Regions from separate parts of the Enterobacter asburiae genome, predicted to be linked through region 1. Evidence: predicted binding sites of a transcription regulator. Region 1 holds the regulator's gene; each other region holds the start of a gene.

Region 1 (5,941 bases):
TTCGCCGCGCTGATACATTTCAATCAGGATATCGCAGCCGCCAACCAGCTCACCGTCAACCCACAGCTGTGGGAAAGTCGGCCAGTTAGCGTACTTAGGCAGCTCAGCGCGGATGTCCGGGTTCTGCAGGATATCAACGTAAGCAAAACGCTCACCACAGGCTGACAGCGCCTGAACCGCTTGTGCGGAGAAGCCGCAGCTTGGCAGCTTCGGAGAACCTTTCATATACAGCAGAATCGGGTTTTCAGCGATCTGGCGCTGGATTTTTTCAATAGTGGTGCTCATGTCTTGCTTCCTTTAACTTCTGTTACGGCATTCGTCTGACATTGTAGCGGTTCAGACTGGCATCGGAAAATAACATTTTTGTCACGTTTATACATTCTACCCCGAGTCACGAAAAGTTGCATTGCAAATGGTGTTTACCCCTGCGACGGTCTGGGTTTTGCTTAGGGAGTGGGCAAATGTGCGACAGAACGATGAATTTTTTTGCACTTGCTAACGAAACAGGATTGTAGATTGAAAAATGCTATTAACTTTCTGGGTTTTTATAGATTAGAATCGACGGGCTTTGTAAATCACACGCGGGTATTATTGATGACCTGCATTTATCAGGGGACTGCCCAGTGGCGCGGATAAATAAAATCTCGATCACGCTCTGTGCTTTACTGTTTACTTCACTCACTTTCACGCCAGTGGCAAACGCCTCTCAGCAGGCGCGGCATTCTGCTGTACAAAAAAACCATCTGGTGAAAGCCACAGAACGTAAGAAAAAAACCACCGCTAAGAACGACAAGAAAAAAACACCGGCTCAGACGAAACAGACCGCTTCTAGCAAGACGAAAACAAAACCTTCCCGCACTGCACACTCCTCCAAAAGTAAAGCTTCGCAAACCGCCGCTAACCTCGTTACTGAAAAATGCATCACGCGTAAAGGCCACAAGGCGAAATGCACGAAGGTCACGAAAATAGCGGAAGTGCATAAAGTGCGTGTACAGAAAGCGCAAAAAACCGCGATGAACAAACTGATGGGGCAGATTGGCAAACCTTATCACTGGGGTGGCAGCTCGCCGCGTACCGGTTTTGACTGCAGCGGCCTCGTCTATTACGCCTATAAAGATCTGGTCAAATTCCGCATTCCTCGTACCGCCAATGAGATGTACCACCTGCGCGATGCCTCACCGGTTGACCGCGGTGAGCTGGAAAACGGCGATCTGGTGTTCTTCCGCACTCAGGGTCGCGGCACGGCTGACCACGTCGGCGTGTATGTCGGCAATGGGAAATTCATCCAGTCACCGCGTAGCGGCCAGGATATTCAGATCACCTCTCTCAGTGAAGACTACTGGGTACGCCACTACGTCGGCGCGCGTCGCGTGATGACGCCGAAAACCATTCGCTAACCCCTGCCTTGCCACATCCGTGGCAGGGTAAGTTCCTCTTTTGCATACCCTTTCAATTTGCTATCCTGTCCATGTTGTCTGTGTGGTTATTGGCAACACAAAATACAATAAGGAGAGAAGCAATGTCGTTCGAATTACCTGCACTACCGTATGCAAAAGACGCCCTGGCACCGCACATTTCTGCGGAAACCCTGGAATATCATTACGGCAAGCATCACCAGACGTACGTCACCAACCTGAACAATCTGATCAAGGGCACCGATTTTGAAGGCAAAACGCTGGAAGAGATCGTCCGCAGCTCAGAGGGTGGCGTATTTAACAACGCGGCTCAGGTGTGGAACCACACCTTCTACTGGCACTGCCTGGCGCCGAATGCCGGCGGTGAACCTGCCGGTGAACTGGCTACCGCAATCAACGCCGCATTTGGCAGCTTCGCGGATTTCAAAGCGAAATTTACCGATGCAGCCATCAAGAACTTCGGTTCTGGCTGGACGTGGCTGGTTAAAGAGGCGGATGGCAAACTGGCTATCGTGTCCACCTCTAACGCGGGTACCCCGCTGACCACCAGCGCGAAGCCGCTGATGACCGTGGACGTGTGGGAACACGCATACTACATTGACTACCGCAACGCGCGTCCGAACTACCTGGAGCACTTCTGGGCACTGGTTAACTGGGACTTTGTCGCGAAGAACTTCGCCGCGTAAGAGACACGCAGAAGGGTTCGCCCTTCTGCGTTTTTGGTTTATTCCGCAGCGCAGGCTGCTTCAGGCTGTTTACGACCCGACATCATCACCAGCAGCAGGCCGAGCGCGGCAATAATCGCCCCCATCACCGGCACAAAGCTGTATCCCAGACCACCTGAAATCACGGCTCCACCGGCCGCGGCGCCCAGGGCATTACCCAGGTTAAACGCACCGATATTCACGGAAGATGAAAGTCCCGGTGCCTCATGCGCGACACGCATTACGCGCATCTGCAGCGGCGGCACCACGGCAAAGGTGGCGGCTCCCCAGACGACCATCGCAATCGCGGCCCCAAACTCATTACGCGCAAGCCACGGAATGGCAACCATGATGACAATCAGCAGGGTTAAGAAACCCTTCAGCGTCCCGCTCACGGAACGGTCGGCAAATTTCCCGCCGAGATAGTTGCCAATCGAGAAGCCCACGCCAATCAGCACCAGCATCGCGGTGACAAAGAGAGGCGTTGCGTGCGTGATGTCATGCAATACCGGTGAAATATAGGTGTAGAGGGTAAACATCGCCCCTGCCCCCAGCACGGTGGTGAGCAGCGCGGAGAGCACCTGCGGGCGCATTAGCACCGACAGTTCTCTGCGCACGTCAGGACGTTCCCCCGCGCTGCCTTTCGGCAAGGAGAAGAACAGCGCCACCATTGCAACCACGCCAAGCCCGGCAGTCGCCAGGAAGGACATACGCCAGCCGATCGCTTCCCCCAGCCAGGTTGCCGCAGGCACCCCGCCGATATTGGCAATTGTTAGCCCCATGAACATGGTTGCCACGGCGCTCGCCTGCTTGTGTTTTGGCACCACGCTGGCAGCAACGACCGACCCCAGCCCAAAGAACGCGCCGTGGTTAAGGCTGGTCAGAATGCGTGACAGCATCAATGTGGTGTAGTCCGGCGCAATGGCCGAAAGCACGTTGCCCAGGGTGAAAATCGCCATCAGGAATATCAGCGCATTGCGGCGCGCGCGATGAGAAAGCAAAAGCGTCATCAACGGCGCCCCGACCATCACGCCGATAGCGTAGGCGCTGATTAACATCCCTGCCGCAGGGATAGAGACATCTACGCCCCGGGCAATAACAGGCAGTAACCCCATCGGGGAGAATTCAGTGGTGCCAATCCCAAAAGCGCCAATCGCCAGGGCCAGCAGGGGAAAATTGATTTTCATGCGTCAACTCCGGATGCCGTGTCATGTGGTGACACAGAACAAAGAAGCGGAAAGCATGACATCAATCACAAAAAATGAGAAGTTAACAAAATGGCAAAAGATTTTTGCCAGAGAAGTAACAATCCGGGGAGTCGGGAGGGAGAAGGCTCTCCCTCCGCGTAAATCAGTGCAGCGCAGCCGTCAGACCGGCCGCAACAATCAGAGCCAGCACAACAACGGTGGTGAACAGCGAAAACTTAAGATCGGAACTCATCAATTTTTCTCCTTTTAATCCCCACACGAAAAGTGAGCTTGCTCATTTTTGCACAGATTACGTCAAAAATCTTCCTGGATTTATACTGATAACCACTTTACCTCTTCCCCTTTTCATCAAGATAGGACAAAATTCCACGCTAAATTTATTAGCGTACCGGCCATTGACCCCCTCCTGACGTCCCGTGTCGTTTTCCCGGCGTGCCGCAATTCAACATTGCGAGATAAGGGTGAGAGAAGGCAAACGTTTACCTTCAGGTTTTTCAGGAGCTTAGGATATGGTCTGGAGTGACATTTAATGGCAACAATTAAAGACGTAGCAAAACGCGCAAACGTTTCCACTACAACCGTATCACATGTAATTAACAAAACCCGCTTTGTGGCGGAAGAGACGCGCAACGCCGTCTGGGCAGCGATCAAAGAGCTGCACTATTCGCCAAGTGCGGTTGCGCGTAGCCTCAAGGTTAATCACACCAAGTCCATTGGATTGCTGGCGACCAGCAGTGAAGCGGCCTATTTTGCCGAGATCATTGAAGCGGTTGAAAAGAACTGCTTCCAGAAAGGCTATACCCTGATTTTGGGCAACGCGTGGAACAGCATTGAAAAACAGCGTGCCTACCTGTCGATGATGGCGCAAAAGCGCGTTGATGGCCTGCTGGTGATGTGTTCCGAGTATCCGGAGTCCGTGCTGTCGATGCTGGAAGAGTATCGCCATATTCCGATGGTGGTGATGGACTGGGGCGAAGCGCGCGCGGATTTCACCGATTCCGTTATCGATAACGCCTTTGAAGGCGGCTATATGGCCGGTCGCTATCTGATCGAACGCGGTCACCGCGAGATTGGCGTGATCCCCGGTCCGCTGGAGCGCAACACCGGCGCGGGCCGTCTGGCCGGTTTTATGAAAGCGATGGAAGAAGCGCTGATCAACGTGCCGGAAAACTGGATTGTGCAGGGCGACTTTGAGCCGGAATCGGGCTACCGCGCGATGCAGCAGATCGTCTCCCAGCCGCACCGTCCGACCGCCGTGTTCTGCGGGGGCGACATCATGGCCATGGGCGCGCTCTGCGCTGCCGACGAGCTGGGCCTGCGCGTACCGCAGGATATTTCCGTGATCGGGTATGACAACGTGCGTAACGCGCGCTTCTTTACCCCGGCGTTGACCACCATTCACCAGCCAAAAGACTCGCTGGGCGAAACGGCTTTCAACATGCTGATGGACAGAATCGTCAACAAGCGTGAAGAGTCGCAGTCCATTGAAGTTCACCCGCGTCTTATCGAACGCCGTTCCGTAGCGGATGGTCCGTTCCGCGACTACCGTCGTTAATCGCTTTACGGGGCCAGCTATGCTGGCTCCCGTAACCATTCCCGGTTCAGCGTTTCGCTGTCTCCCAGATAATCCAGCAGCCATGCCATCGCAGGCGAGACGTCATTTTGCTGCCAGGTGAGGCAGCAGGCCGCATCCGGGAACGGATTCTCCAGCGTCAGCTCAACCCACTCTCCGGTATCGATGCGCGGACGCGCAAAATGAACGGGCACCATCGCGACGCACAGCCCGGCGCTGAGGCACGTCGCCGACGATTCCCAGTCAGGGGCTACCACCCGCCGCTGGTTGTCCAGAAGCCAGGTGATACGCTTGGGCAACGAACGGGACGTATCCTCCAGCACCAGCGACGGCCAGTTGCGCAGCGTGTCATCGCTGAGCGGCCCTTCCATCGACGCCAGCGGATGATCGCTTGCCACCACGCATTTCCAGCTCAGCATCCCCATATCGCGAAAGGCGTAACGTCCCCCAACCGGGATCGCCTGCGTGGCCCCAATCGCCATCTCTGCCCTGCCGTCCGCCAGCGCATCCCAGACGCCGTTGAACACCTCCTGCGAGACCCGCAGCTCGACGTCAGAAAAATGACGATAGAAATCGACGATCATCTGCCGGGTGCGTTCCGGCTTAACGATATTATCCACGGCGATGGAAAGATGTCCCCGCCAGCCGTTAGCGATCTGCTGACACTGTTCGCGGGTGATCTGCATTTTTTTGATAACAGAACGCCCTTCCTTCAAAAACCACGCGCCTGCGGGCGTTAATTCCACATCACGATGCCGCCGTTCAAACAGCGGAACCGCTAGCCACTCCTCCAGCTGACGCACCGTGTAGCTGATTGCCGAAGGAACGCGGTGCAGCTCCAGTGCCGCACCGCTAAAGCTGCCGTTACGCGCAACAGCATCGACTACTTCAAGAGAATAATCTGACCACATTTTCTGCCTGCAAAATTTTTGAATGCACCCGCCAAATATTAGTGTTTCACAAGCGGCTTTGCACTCCCTACACTCAGCGCCAATGTATACCTGCCTCCTCAGGAGAATAAAATAATGCAACCCAGGAACG
Region 2 (5,941 bases), 1.4 Mb from region 1:
TCAAACCCCACGAAATCGCCTTTCGCATCCTTGGAAGAGAATGGCGCGTAGGTTGCGTCTGTACCGATACGAACCGTCTGTGGAAGCGCTGCGTAGCTACCTGCTGCCGCACTTAACCCCACGAGCAAAGACAGAGCCAGAACCGTCTTCTTCATACATTTACCCTCAAGTACCGTGATTTTATTATGTATTGTGTTGTGTGTTGTGTTGCAGGCTTCATCTTGCAGGTCTTATGCCACATTGCCGTCTGGTCAAAACTTCGACGTTAAATATGTTAATAAAACGTTGCGATATTGCCTTAATGGTGAAAGATAGCAGGTCTGCCGAACGAACCGGAAAGAGAAAAAGGGAAAAAACGAATTAAATGTCGAGGATATGATCGCCGTTGCATAATTGCCCTGAAACAGGGCAACGTCTCTTTTCATGCACTCTGTTTGTGCACAGAATCAGGCCCCTTGCCAGCGGGTGAAGAGATCTTCAGGCAGGTCGATGTCAAACTGATCCAGCACGCGGTTAACGGTCTGGTTAATCACGTCATCCAGCGAGGTCGGGCGATGATAAAACGCCGGTACCGGCGGCATGATGATGGCGCCAAGCTCAGCGGCCTGGGTCATTAAACGCAGATGGCCGAGGTGCAGCGGCGTTTCCCGCACGCAGAGCACAAGAGGACGACGCTCCTTCAGCACCACATCCGCCGCGCGCGTCACCAGGGTGTCGGTATAGCTGTTCACAATGCCGGAGAGCGTTTTAATTGAACAGGGCAGGATAACCATGCCGGCCGTTTTAAACGAGCCTGAGGAGATGCTGGCGGCGATATCACGGGCATCGTGAACCACGTCCGCCAGTGCCTGAACATCGCGCAGGGAGAGATCGGTTTCCAGAGAGAGGGTCTGCCGCGCCGCCTGGCTCATCACCAGATGGGTCTCGACTTCCGCCACGTTACGCAGAACCTGTAACAGACGTACGCCGTAAATCGCGCCGCTGGCGCCGCTGAGCCCAACAATGAGTCGTTTCATGATTTTCGCCCTTACTGATTTCAGGGCAGACTGTGCAGGATTTTGCGGGGAGTTGCAAGTGAGGGCATTCGCCCTCACCTGCCGGAGCATCAACCTTCGTTGTGCATCTCTAAGCTTTCAAGATCGTTCTGCATCTGAACGGCTTTCGCATCGTCGTTGCGCAGAGAATCAAGATAGTCGAGGTACTGCTGGTCAACGTCTTTGGTCACGTAAATACCGTTGAACACGGAGCATTCAAACTGCTGAATTTCCGGGTTCTCGGCACACACCGCGTCGATGAGATCGTTCAGATCCTGGAAAATCAGGCCGTCGGCACCGATGATCTGGCGAATTTCATCCACTTCACGGCCGTGAGCGATCAGCTCGTTGGCGGTTGGCATATCGATGCCGTACACGTTCGGGAAGCGAATCTCCGGCGCTGCAGAGGCCAGATAGACTTTCTTCGCACCCGCTTCGCGCGCCATCTCGATAATCTGCTCGGAGGTGGTGCCGCGAACGATGGAGTCATCCACCAGCAGAACGTTCTTGTCGCGGAATTCCGCGCGGTTGGCGTTCAGCTTGCGGCGCACGGACTTACGGCGCAGGTGCTGGCCCGGCATGATAAAGGTGCGGCCAACGTAGCGGTTCTTCACGAAGCCCTGACGGTATGGCTTGTCCAGAATGCGGGCAATCTCCAGCGCGATATCGCAGGAGGTTTCCGGGATAGGAATAACCACGTCGATGTCGAGATCGTCCCACTCGCGGGCAATCTTCTCGCCCAGCTTCGTGCCCATGTTGACGCGCGCGCTGTAGACGGAAATCTTGTCGATGAAGGAATCCGGGCGGGCGAAGTAAACGTATTCAAACAGGCACGGGTTGCTGACCGGGTTATCGGCACACTGGCGGGTAAACAGCTGGCCCTTCTCGGTGATATAGACCGCTTCGCCCGGCGCAACGTCACGCAGGAACTCAAAGCCCAGGGTATCCAGCGCCACGCTCTCAGAGGCAACCATATATTCGGTACGGCCATCGCCGAGATCGCGCTTGCCGAGCACCAGGGGACGAATGCCGTTTGGATCGCGGAAGGCCACCATGCCGTGACCGATAATCATCGCTACGCAGGCGTACGCGCCGCGGATCTGGCGGTTTGTCGCGGCAATCGCAGCAAAGATGTTGTCTGCTTCCAGCGGGTAGTGACGGAAGTTATCCAGCTCGCTGGCGAACACATTGAGCAGAATTTCAGAATCAGAGGTGGTGTTAATGTGGCGACGTTTCTCTTCGAACAGCTTTTTACGCAGCTCATGCGCGTTGGTCAGGTTGCCGTTATGAGCAAGGGTGATGCCATACGGTGAGTTGACGTAGAAAGGCTGTGCCTCAGAGGCGCTGGAACTGCCAGCAGTAGGATAACGAACGTGACCGATCCCCATATTACCTTGCAGACGCTGCATATGGCGGGCTTCAAACACATCGTTTACCAGGCCATTCGCCTTGCGTAAACGGAAGCAGTTGTTTGCATCAATGGTGATGATACCCGCAGCATCCTGCCCACGGTGCTGAAGCACCGTTAACGCGTCATAAATCGACTGGTTTACCGGCATGAAACCGGCGATACCGACAATACCGCACATTCGTCTTTTCCTCGTTAAGCCACATCTCAGGGTTTATGCCCTGGGCAAAAAACTCGACGAGCTTTGCAGATAGTCAAAGAACCATCTGATGATGAAGCTGAACTCTGGAATGAGCTGCGATTTCTGCCAGTCTTCGCTTTTGGAGAACCCGGTAAAGGTATCCAGGAAGAACAGGATCGCGGCCACAATCAGCACGCCTCGTAACGCCCCGAAACAGATCCCGAGCACCCTGTCCGTTCCTGACAGACCGGTTTTCTCGACCAGCTGACCTATCACGTAATTCACGATAGCGCCGACAATCAGCGTTGCGATAAACAGCACCGCGATAGCAATTCCGTTTCGGACCAGTTCATCTTCAAAGCCCGTGAACCAGACAGACAGGTAAGTGTAGTAATGACTGGCAACAAAGAAAGCACAACCCCAGGTTACCAGCGATAACGCTTCACGAACAAAGCCACGGATCAGGCTAACCAGACAGGAAAAACCAATCACCGCAATGATGGCGTAATCAATCCAGACCATATGTGTCCCACGATTTAACGCCCTGTCATCCAGTTCGGGGCGAATTCTAACAGAAAAAGAAAACGTTTGCGTAGGGATTTCCTTCCCGCGCGTAAATAAAAAAGGCGCTGAAAAAATGTTCAACGCCACGGTCCATTTGACGTCTCTGTGGACGTCTGCTCCCCCTCACCCCGGCCCTCTCCCTCAAGGGAGAGGGAGCAAACTACTCCGGGGAGGGGTAAGATCTTATCAGTTCGCGCTGTAGCCCATCACCACACCGCTCAGGCCGGAGATCTGCTTCAGCTCACCGAGCGAACCTTTAAGCTTATCTTTGGACGCTTCTGGCCCCACGAGGATACGGGTAATTTTACCCTGCACCGGCGTGGAAGGTGAAGTGTAAACACGATATCCCGCACTGCGCAGTTTGCTCACGACCTCGTTGACCTTATCGGCGTTTTTCAGCGCGCCGAGCTGCACAACGTACGCTTTTCCGGTCGGTGCCGCGTCTTGTTTTGCCGGCGGTGGGGTTTCTGACGCGGCAGCCAGCTGCTCTGCGGCTTTATCCCGCTGCGGTTTCGGCTGCGGCTGCGGCTTCTCAACCGGCTTCGGTTTTTCAACAGGTTTAGGCTGCTCTACCGGCACCGGATCGATATCGCTGCTGCTCGCTGCCGCCAGGCGTGACGGATCGAGCGACGGTGCGGCGGCATCGCCTGCACGCACCTCTTCCGCCGCACCTTCCGGCGGCTGGGCAGGCAGCGCCTGCGTCGCCGCTGGCAGCATATCCGGCTCATCGCGGTCACCCGGTTTCGGCACCAGCGGAATAGCGGCAAACTCGTCCTGATAATGCTTTTTCTGCCCGTCGAGCAGACCCGGGAGAATAATCACCCCGAGCGCGACCAGCACAATGGTTCCTGTTAAACGGTTCTGAAACTTACTCGCCACCGGTTCTCCCCGCGTCCATCACTTCCATGACATGTGCCACCGTGTGGAATGAACCACACACCAGCACGGTATCTTCTGGTTTAGCATCCGCCATCGCGGCATGCCAGGCCTGAGCCACGCTACTATAGATTGCGCCTTTGCCGAGATGTTCCATCAGCTGCTCAGCCGTCGCGCCGCGCGGCCCCTCCAGAGGAGCACAATACCAGCTATCGACCACACTCTCCATGCAGGCCAGCGTCCCGCCGATATCTTTATCATGAAGCATACCGATAACCGCCAGCACGCGCCCGGTTTTTGGTAACGATTTGAGACGTCCCGCGAGATACGCCGCCGCATGCGGGTTATGCGCCACGTCCAGAATCAGGCGCGGTGACTCGCTGACAATCTGGAAACGCCCGGGCAGAATTGCGCTCTGAATACCGTCGCGGATCGCCTGCTCGCTGACCACGAGGCCGCTGGCGCGCAGTGCCGCCAGCGCGGTTGCCGCGTTCGGCTGCGGTACCTGCGGCTGCGGCAGGTTGTCCAGCGCGCCCTGCGCATCGCTAAAGCGCCAGCCGTTATCCTGAACCTCATACTGCCAGTCAACGCCGCGGCGCAGCAGACGCGCGCCTTTCTCGTTTGCCACGTCAGCAATGGTGTGCGGCATATCCGGCTCGCCGACCACGGCGGGCTTATTTGCGCGGAAAATACCGGCCTTCTCGCGGCCAATGCTTTCACGATCCGGTCCCAGCCAGTCGATATGGTCCAGCGCGATACTGGTGACCACCGCCACGTCCGCATCCACCATATTGGTCGCATCAAGACGTCCGCCGAGGCCGACCTCAAGGATCACAACATCCAGCTGCGCCTGTTTGAACAGCCACAGCGCCGACAGGGTGCCGTATTCAAAATAGGTTAATGAGATCTCGCCGCGCGCGGCTTCAATTTCCGCGAACGACGCCGTATGCGCCGATTCCGGCAGCTCGCTGTTCTGCACGCGAACGCGCTCGGTGTAGCGGACCAGGTGTGGAGAGCTGTACACGCCAACTTTGTAACCCGCGGCCATCAGGACAGATTCCAGCGTGCGGCAGGTCGTGCCTTTACCGTTGGTACCCGCGACGGTGAACACGAAAGGTGCCGGTTTGAGCACATCAAGACGCGCGGCGACCTGGCTTACGCGCTCAAGCCCCATATCGATGGTTTTACTGTGCAGGTTTTCCAGATAAGAAAGCCACGCGGCCAGGGGCGACGTGGCTTGGGGAATGCTTTTATTTTCCATAATGCCCGGTTGTCATTAACAGATTAGAAAGCAAAAGGGCAGCGCCAACCGGCCCTGCCCTTTTCAGTTATCAGGCCTCGGGTTCCTGATCCGGTACCACCACGCCTTCGCGCGGCTCATCCGGGTTTGGCGCTGGCAGATTCATCAGCTTCGCCAGGATGCTCGCCAGCTTCAGGCGCATTTCCGGACGGCGGACAATCATGTCGATGGCGCCTTTCTCAATGAGGAACTCACTGCGCTGGAAGCCCGGCGGCAGCTTTTCACGAACGGTCTGCTCGATAACGCGAGGACCCGCAAAGCCGATCAGCGCTTTTGGCTCAGCGATGTTCAGATCGCCCAGCATCGCGAAGCTCGCGGAGACGCCGCCCATGGTTGGGTCGGTCAGCACGGAGATGTACGGAAGACCGCGCTCCTGCATTTTCGCCAGCGCAGCAGAGGTTTTCGCCATCTGCATCAGCGACATCAGCGCTTCCTGCATACGCGCGCCGCCGGATGCAGAGAAGCAGATCAGCGGACAGTTGTCTTCCAGCGCCTGCTCAACGGCACGCACGAAGCGCGCACCGACCACGGAGCCCATAGAGCCGCCCATAAAGGCGAACTCAAACGCAGCGGCAACA
Region 3 (5,941 bases), 870 kb from region 1:
CCTCGTGCTGTTTTCGCCCGCTCGCCATCGCATTTTGCGCTATCCGCAAGGGCGCGGAGCGAGCCTGGTGCCGGGAGATAAACACCTTAGCATCCTTGATGCACATCCCGATTCCCCCAATCTCGATCCCCGGGCAACGCTTGTTACCAGCTGCCAGTCGGTGGGGGATCATCGCTGGCGGCAGTCCATCAGTAACCTGCAGCGCTTCGCGCATAAATATGCCATTGCGGTGCTGATGGCGAACGCCTGCGGCGGCAGCGCGCTGTGGGATGAAAAAGGCCAGCTGGTCGTGCGCGCGGATAAGGGCGAGCTTCTGGTGACCGGCACGCTCGGCGGAGAGGGTTGGCAAGGCGATATCATTCCTTTAGGCTAGGCGTTTTAAGCTCAGGAGTTTTCAATGCTGCGCGTCATCGATACCGAAACTTGCGATCTTCAGGGCGGAATAGTGGAAGTGGCCTCTGTCGACGTGGTTGACGGTAAAATCGTCAACCCCATGAGCCATCTGGTGCGTCCCGATCGCCCCATCAGCCCCCAGGCGATGGCTATCCATCGCATTACCGAATCGATGGTGGCGGACAAGCCGTGGATCGAAGAGATCATTCCGCACTACTACGGTAGCCCGTGGTACGTCGCGCATAACGCCAGCTTTGACCGCCGGGTGTTACCTGAGATGCCGGGGGAATGGATTTGCACCATGAAGCTGGCGCGTCGTCTCTGGCCGGGGATTAAATACAGCAATATGGCGCTGTACAAGTCCCGCAAGCTCAGCGTACGTACCCCTGAGGGGCTTCACCATCACCGCGCCCTGTATGACTGCTATATCACCGCCGCGCTGCTGATTGATATTATGAATATCTCTGGCTGGACGCCGGATGACATGGCGACTATCACCGGACGTCCCGCGCTGCTGACCACGTTTACCTTTGGTAAATATCGCGGGAAGCCGGTGTCCGAGGTGGCGGATAAAGACCCGGGCTATTTGCGCTGGCTGTATAACAACCTCGACAGAATGAGCCCGGAACTGCGCTTAACGCTGAAACATTATCTGGGCGACGCTTAACGCTCTGCACGGCCTGGCAAAGTTTCCTGCGCCAGGCCTATTAAAAAGGCATATTCCAGAGCAACCCCTTCGTACGATTTAAACCGTCCCGATTTCCCTCCGTGTCCGGAATCCATATCGGTACACAGCAGCAGCAGATTGTCATCGGTTTTCAGCTCCCGCAGCTTTGCCACCCATTTTGCCGGCTCCCAGTATTGCACCTGAGAATCATGCAAACCGGTGGTGACCAGCATATGCGGGTAGGCTTTCGCCTCAACGTTATCGTACGGGCTGTACTCTTTCATATAGCGGTAGTACATCTCATCCTGCGGATTCCCCCACTCCTCAAACTCCCCGGTGGTAAGAGGAATGGATTCATCGAGCATGGTCGTGACCACATCGACAAACGGAACCTGCGCGACAATCCCCTTAAAACGGTCGGGACGCTGGTTGATCGCCGCCCCCATCAGCATGCCGCCCGCGCTGCCCCCCATCCCAAAGCAGAGCTGCGGATCGCCGTATCCCTGCTCAATCAGCGCATCGCAGACGTCGAGGTAATCATTGAAGGTGTTTTTCTTTTTCAGGAATTTCCCGTCTTCATACCAGTTCTGGCCCAGCTCACCGCCGCCGCGAATATGGGCGATGGCGAAAACAAAACCGCGATCGAGCAGGCTTAACCGGCTGCTGCTGAAATCGGCGTCCATGCTCGAGCCATACGAGCCGTAGCCGTACACCAGGATCGGGTTTTTGCCTTTCTGGAAATGAGCCCGATGGTAAACGAGAGAGACCGGCACCTCCACGCCATCACGGGCGGTGACCCACAGGTGCTCGCTGCGGTAGTTTTCGGACTCAAACCCTTTTACCTCGGTCTGTTTAATCACCTGGCGCTGCCCGGTGTCCATATCCAGCTCAAACAGGGTGTCCGGCGTGGTCATGGAAGAGTAGCCGTAGCGCAACCGCGACGATTCGGGTTCAGGGTTGAAACCAATCCACGTCACGTAGGCCGGGTCGTCGAACGCAATCCCCACCACTTCCCGGGTTTTACGGTTGATCTGCCGGATACTGGTCAGCCCGCGCAGACGCTCTTCCACCACCAGCCAGTCGGTAAACAGGGTGAATCCTTCGAGCATCACCTGATCCCGCGCGGGGATAAGCACCTCCCACTTCCGCTCATCGCGTACTTTGGTTTTATAGAGACCAAAGTTTTTGCCCTCGCGATTGGAGCGCAAATAAAAGCTGTGCTGGAAGTGATCCAGGCTGTACTCGTGATCCTTGCGGCGCGGCAGGAAACAGAGCGGCTGGGCGTCCGGCAGTTCGGCATCCAGCAGCAGAACTTCCGACGTCGTCGCGCTGGCAAGGAAGATAATCACATAGTGGCGTGAGGAAGTTTTATGCAGGCTGACATAGAACGTTTCGTCTTTCTCTTCATAAACCAGCTCGTCGTCAGCGGAGTCTGTTCCCACGGTATGTCGCCACACCTGGTAAGGCAGCAGCGTCGATGCGTGCTTTTTGACGTAGTAAACCGTCTCGGAATCATTCGCCCAGACAAAATCCGGGGAGACGTTTTCCAGCATTTCCGGATACCAGTTGCCGGTCTCCAGATTGCGAAACCGCAGGCCGTACTGGCGACGGGAGAGATAATCCTCCGCCAGCGCCATCACCGCGTTGTCAGGCGAAATGGACATGCCGCCCAGGGTATAAAACTCGCTGTGGGCGGCGCGCTGGTTGGCATCCAGCAGAATATCCCACTCATCCCATTCGGCGCTTAACACCGACTGACGCTGGTAGATGGGATACTCATTGCCGGGCTCGTAGATATGGCGATAGCGATAGCCGTTTTTGGTCCAGGGCGCGGAGATATCGCGCTGAGGAATACGCTGCACCATTTCATTCAGCAGCTGGTCCTGAAGCGTCTGCTGGCTGGACATGACCTTGCGGCCATAGTCGTTTTCCTCGTGCAGGTAGTCGAGTACCTCTGGCCGGGAGCGAGAATCGTCCCGCAGCCAGTAATAGTTGTCTATACGCGTATCGCCATGCGTGGTGATCGCATAAGGAGTACGTCGGGCTTTCGGTGGCATGTCATCATTCTTTTAAGTTTTACACCCTATAAGGTTGGCAAAACCCACGCATGATGCAAGCGAAACAGCGTCGCGACGGCGACGGCTAGCCCTGTAACGCCTGTTTTTGCTCCCGGATATCCCGCTCAATACCCTCGCGCACGTCCTGAGGGATCTTTAGCGCATCGCCCAGAGCGTTAAGGTAGCTGCGCTCCATAAAATGATCGATATCGATAGCGGCGCAGCTGAGGAAATAGAGCTCCAGCGCCTCTTCCTCATTTTTCACACTCTGCGCAAGACGCTGCGGCTCAAGCGGCTGTTCTATCGCCTGCGCCACCAGCGCTCTTCCCTTCTCTTCAACACCAGCCTCGCGCAGCTGCTGCTCGATCGCCGATCGTTCTTTATCGTCAATATGCCCGTCGCTTTTCGCGGCAAAAACCAGCGCAAGAATGAGCCGTTCGGTACGAAGATCCAGCGGCGAGGTGTGCTCGCCGTAATGCGGTTCATCGCTGTGCGCGGTCCGTACCCTGTCCTTGTATTTATTCCACAGCACGGTGCCCGCGATGGCGCCGCCGCCAGCCAGCAGCGCGCCTGTACCATACTTTGCCAGCAGCTTGCGTGAGGATTTATTCGCGACCAGCAGGCCTGCCAGCCCGCCGAGCGCCCCGGATACCAGCAGTTTGCTGAGGTCCCGCTCTCCAGCGGATGTTTTCTGCCCTAACAGGGATTGCAGTTGATTTAACCAGCCAGACATGGTTTCCCTCACTTAACGGTGAACATGTTTCACAGCGTAAGCGAGCGGGCGTCAGGAAACGTCTGGTCGGGCTAAAGATGCGCAAATTTCTGCCCCCTCCTGTAGCCGTGCACAAGACAGAAGCAAACGTTTTCGTTTATACTGCGCGCAACTTTTTCAGGGGGATTGTTATGATTCGTTTAGGAACTGCGCTGCGACCTGCGGCGACGCGAGTGATGCTGTTGGGATCGGGCGAGCTGGGAAAAGAGGTCGCCATTGAGTGCCAGCGTTTAGGTGTGGAAGTCATTGCCGTAGACCGTTACGCTGACGCACCCGCCATGCACGTCGCCCATCGTTCTTATGTGATTAACATGCTGGATGGCGATGCCCTTCGCGAACTGATTACGCGCGAAAAACCCGATTTTGTCGTGCCGGAAATTGAGGCCATCGCCACCGATACGCTGATCGCCCTGGAGCAGGAAGGCCAGCGCGTGGTGCCCTGTGCGAAAGCCGCAAAGCTGACCATGAACCGCGAAGGCATTCGTCGCCTGGCGGCGGAAGAGCTGGGATTGCCCACCTCGAGCTACCGTTTTGCTGGCGATAAGGCCGCGTTCCTGCAGGCCGTCGAGGAGATTGGCTACCCGTGCATCGTTAAGCCGGTGATGAGCTCCTCCGGAAAAGGGCAGAGCTTTATTCGCGACAGCGGCACTCTGGATAACGCGTGGGATTATGCCCAGCAGGGCGGCCGTGCCGGAGCCGGTCGCGTAATCGTCGAAGGCGTCGTGAAGTTTGATTTCGAAATCACCCTTCTGACCGTCAGCGCCGTTGACGGCGTCCATTTCTGCGACCCGATTGGCCACCGTCAGGAGGATGGCGATTACCGCGAGTCCTGGCAGCCGCAGCAGATGAGCGCCCTGGCGCTGGAGCGTGCTCAGGATATCGCCCGTAAAACCGTCCTGGCGCTGGGCGGCTATGGCCTGTTCGGCGTGGAGCTGTTTGTGTGCGGTGATGAGGTGATTTTCAGCGAAGTCTCCCCTCGCCCACATGATACCGGCATGGTCACGCTAATTTCGCAGGATCTCTCCGAGTTCGCCCTGCACGTACGCGCGTTCCTCGGCCTGCCCGTCGGCGGTATTCGTCAGTATGGCCCGGCCGCCTCGGCGGTGATCCTGCCGCAGCTAACCAGCCAGAACGTCACGTTTGATAACGTCGACGGGGCGGTGGGTGCAGGATTGCAGGTACGTCTGTTCGGCAAGCCGGAGATCGACGGAACCCGCCGTCTTGGCGTGGCATTAGCCACCGGGGATAACGTTGACGACGCCGTGGCGAGAGCGAAAGCAGCCGCTGCGAGCGTCAAGGTTTCAGGATAAAAAAACGGGCCGTAAGGCCCGTTTTTCATGCGGCGAGTGGCTTACTGCTTCGCGCCTTCAACCGCTTCGCGAGCCAGTTTGGTGATGCGATCCCAGTCGCCCGCTTCCAGCGCATCCGCCGGAACCAGCCATGAACCACCGATGCAAAGCACGCTTTTCAGCGCCAGGTAGTCACGGTAGTTGGCAGGAGAGATACCGCCCGTCGGGCAGAAGCGTACCTGAGAGAAGGGACCCGCAATCGCCTGGAGCGCTTTGGTGCCGCCGTTCGCTTCAGCCGGGAAGAATTTGAACTCTTTCAGACTGTAGTCCATGCCCAGCATCAGTTCAGAGACGGTGCTGATGCCAGGGATCAGCGGAATGGTACCTTCGGTGGCGGCTTTCAGCAGCGGCTCGGTCAGGCCAGGGCTGATGGCGAACTGTGCGCCCGCTTCGGTCACTTCTGCCAGCTGCTGCGCGTTGAGAACGGTACCCGCACCGATGATGGCGTCCGGCACTTCTTTGGCGATAGCGCGGATAGCATCCATCGCACAGGCGGTGCGCAGGGTCACTTCCAGAACGCGAACGCCGCCCGCGACCAGCGCTTTCGCCATCGGTACAGCGTGCTCCAGCTTGTTTACCACGATAACCGGCACGACAGGGCCAGTGGTCAGGATTGCTTCTGCACTTGTTTTCCAGTTTTTCATCAGAGTTTTCTCTCGCCAGATCGTTAAAATCAAGTCGTCTTAAAACGTAATACAGGTTG

The links. The regulator PurR, encoded in region 1, represses purine synthesis genes. The targets are predictions, from matches to a motif close to CANGCAAACGTTTGCNTG.
Region 2: a site for PurR is predicted at 3,201-3,218, ahead of cvpA (colicin V production protein). Genes of this name have one in related genera too.
Region 3: a site for PurR is predicted at 3,970-3,987, ahead of purT (formate-dependent phosphoribosylglycinamide formyltransferase). Genes of this name have one in related genera too.

Annotation. Positions count from the first base shown of each region.
Region 1 is NZ_CP011863.1:1,023,623-1,029,563, reverse strand. Features, by position in the region: gene grxD (monothiol glutaredoxin 4) at 1-285, opposite strand, end outside; gene ACJ69_RS05085 (C40 family peptidase) at 624-1,397, shown strand; gene sodB (superoxide dismutase [Fe]) at 1,520-2,101, shown strand; gene ACJ69_RS05075 (MFS transporter) at 2,140-3,306, opposite strand; gene cydH (cytochrome bd-I oxidase subunit CydH) at 3,470-3,559, opposite strand; gene purR (HTH-type transcriptional repressor PurR) at 3,857-4,882, shown strand; gene punR (DNA-binding transcriptional activator PunR) at 4,900-5,811, opposite strand; gene punC (purine nucleoside transporter PunC) at 5,926-5,941, shown strand, end outside.
Region 2 is NZ_CP011863.1:2,432,481-2,438,421, forward strand. Features, by position in the region: gene argT (lysine/arginine/ornithine ABC transporter substrate-binding protein ArgT) at 1-155, opposite strand, end outside; gene ACJ69_RS11900 (UbiX family flavin prenyltransferase) at 447-1,016, opposite strand; gene purF (amidophosphoribosyltransferase) at 1,106-2,623, opposite strand; gene cvpA (colicin V production protein) at 2,657-3,145, opposite strand; gene dedD (cell division protein DedD) at 3,374-4,066, opposite strand; gene folC (bifunctional tetrahydrofolate synthase/dihydrofolate synthase) at 4,056-5,324, opposite strand; gene accD (acetyl-CoA carboxylase, carboxyltransferase subunit beta) at 5,395-5,941, opposite strand, start outside.
Region 3 is NZ_CP011863.1:1,889,425-1,895,365, forward strand. Features, by position in the region: gene ACJ69_RS09310 (carbon-nitrogen hydrolase family protein) at 1-373, shown strand, start outside; gene exoX (exodeoxyribonuclease X) at 398-1,060, shown strand; gene ptrB (oligopeptidase B) at 1,057-3,117, opposite strand; gene ACJ69_RS09325 (tellurite resistance TerB family protein) at 3,203-3,850, opposite strand; gene purT (formate-dependent phosphoribosylglycinamide formyltransferase) at 4,021-5,199, shown strand; gene kdgA (bifunctional 4-hydroxy-2-oxoglutarate aldolase/2-dehydro-3-deoxy-phosphogluconate aldolase) at 5,241-5,882, opposite strand; gene edd (phosphogluconate dehydratase) at 5,922-5,941, opposite strand, start outside.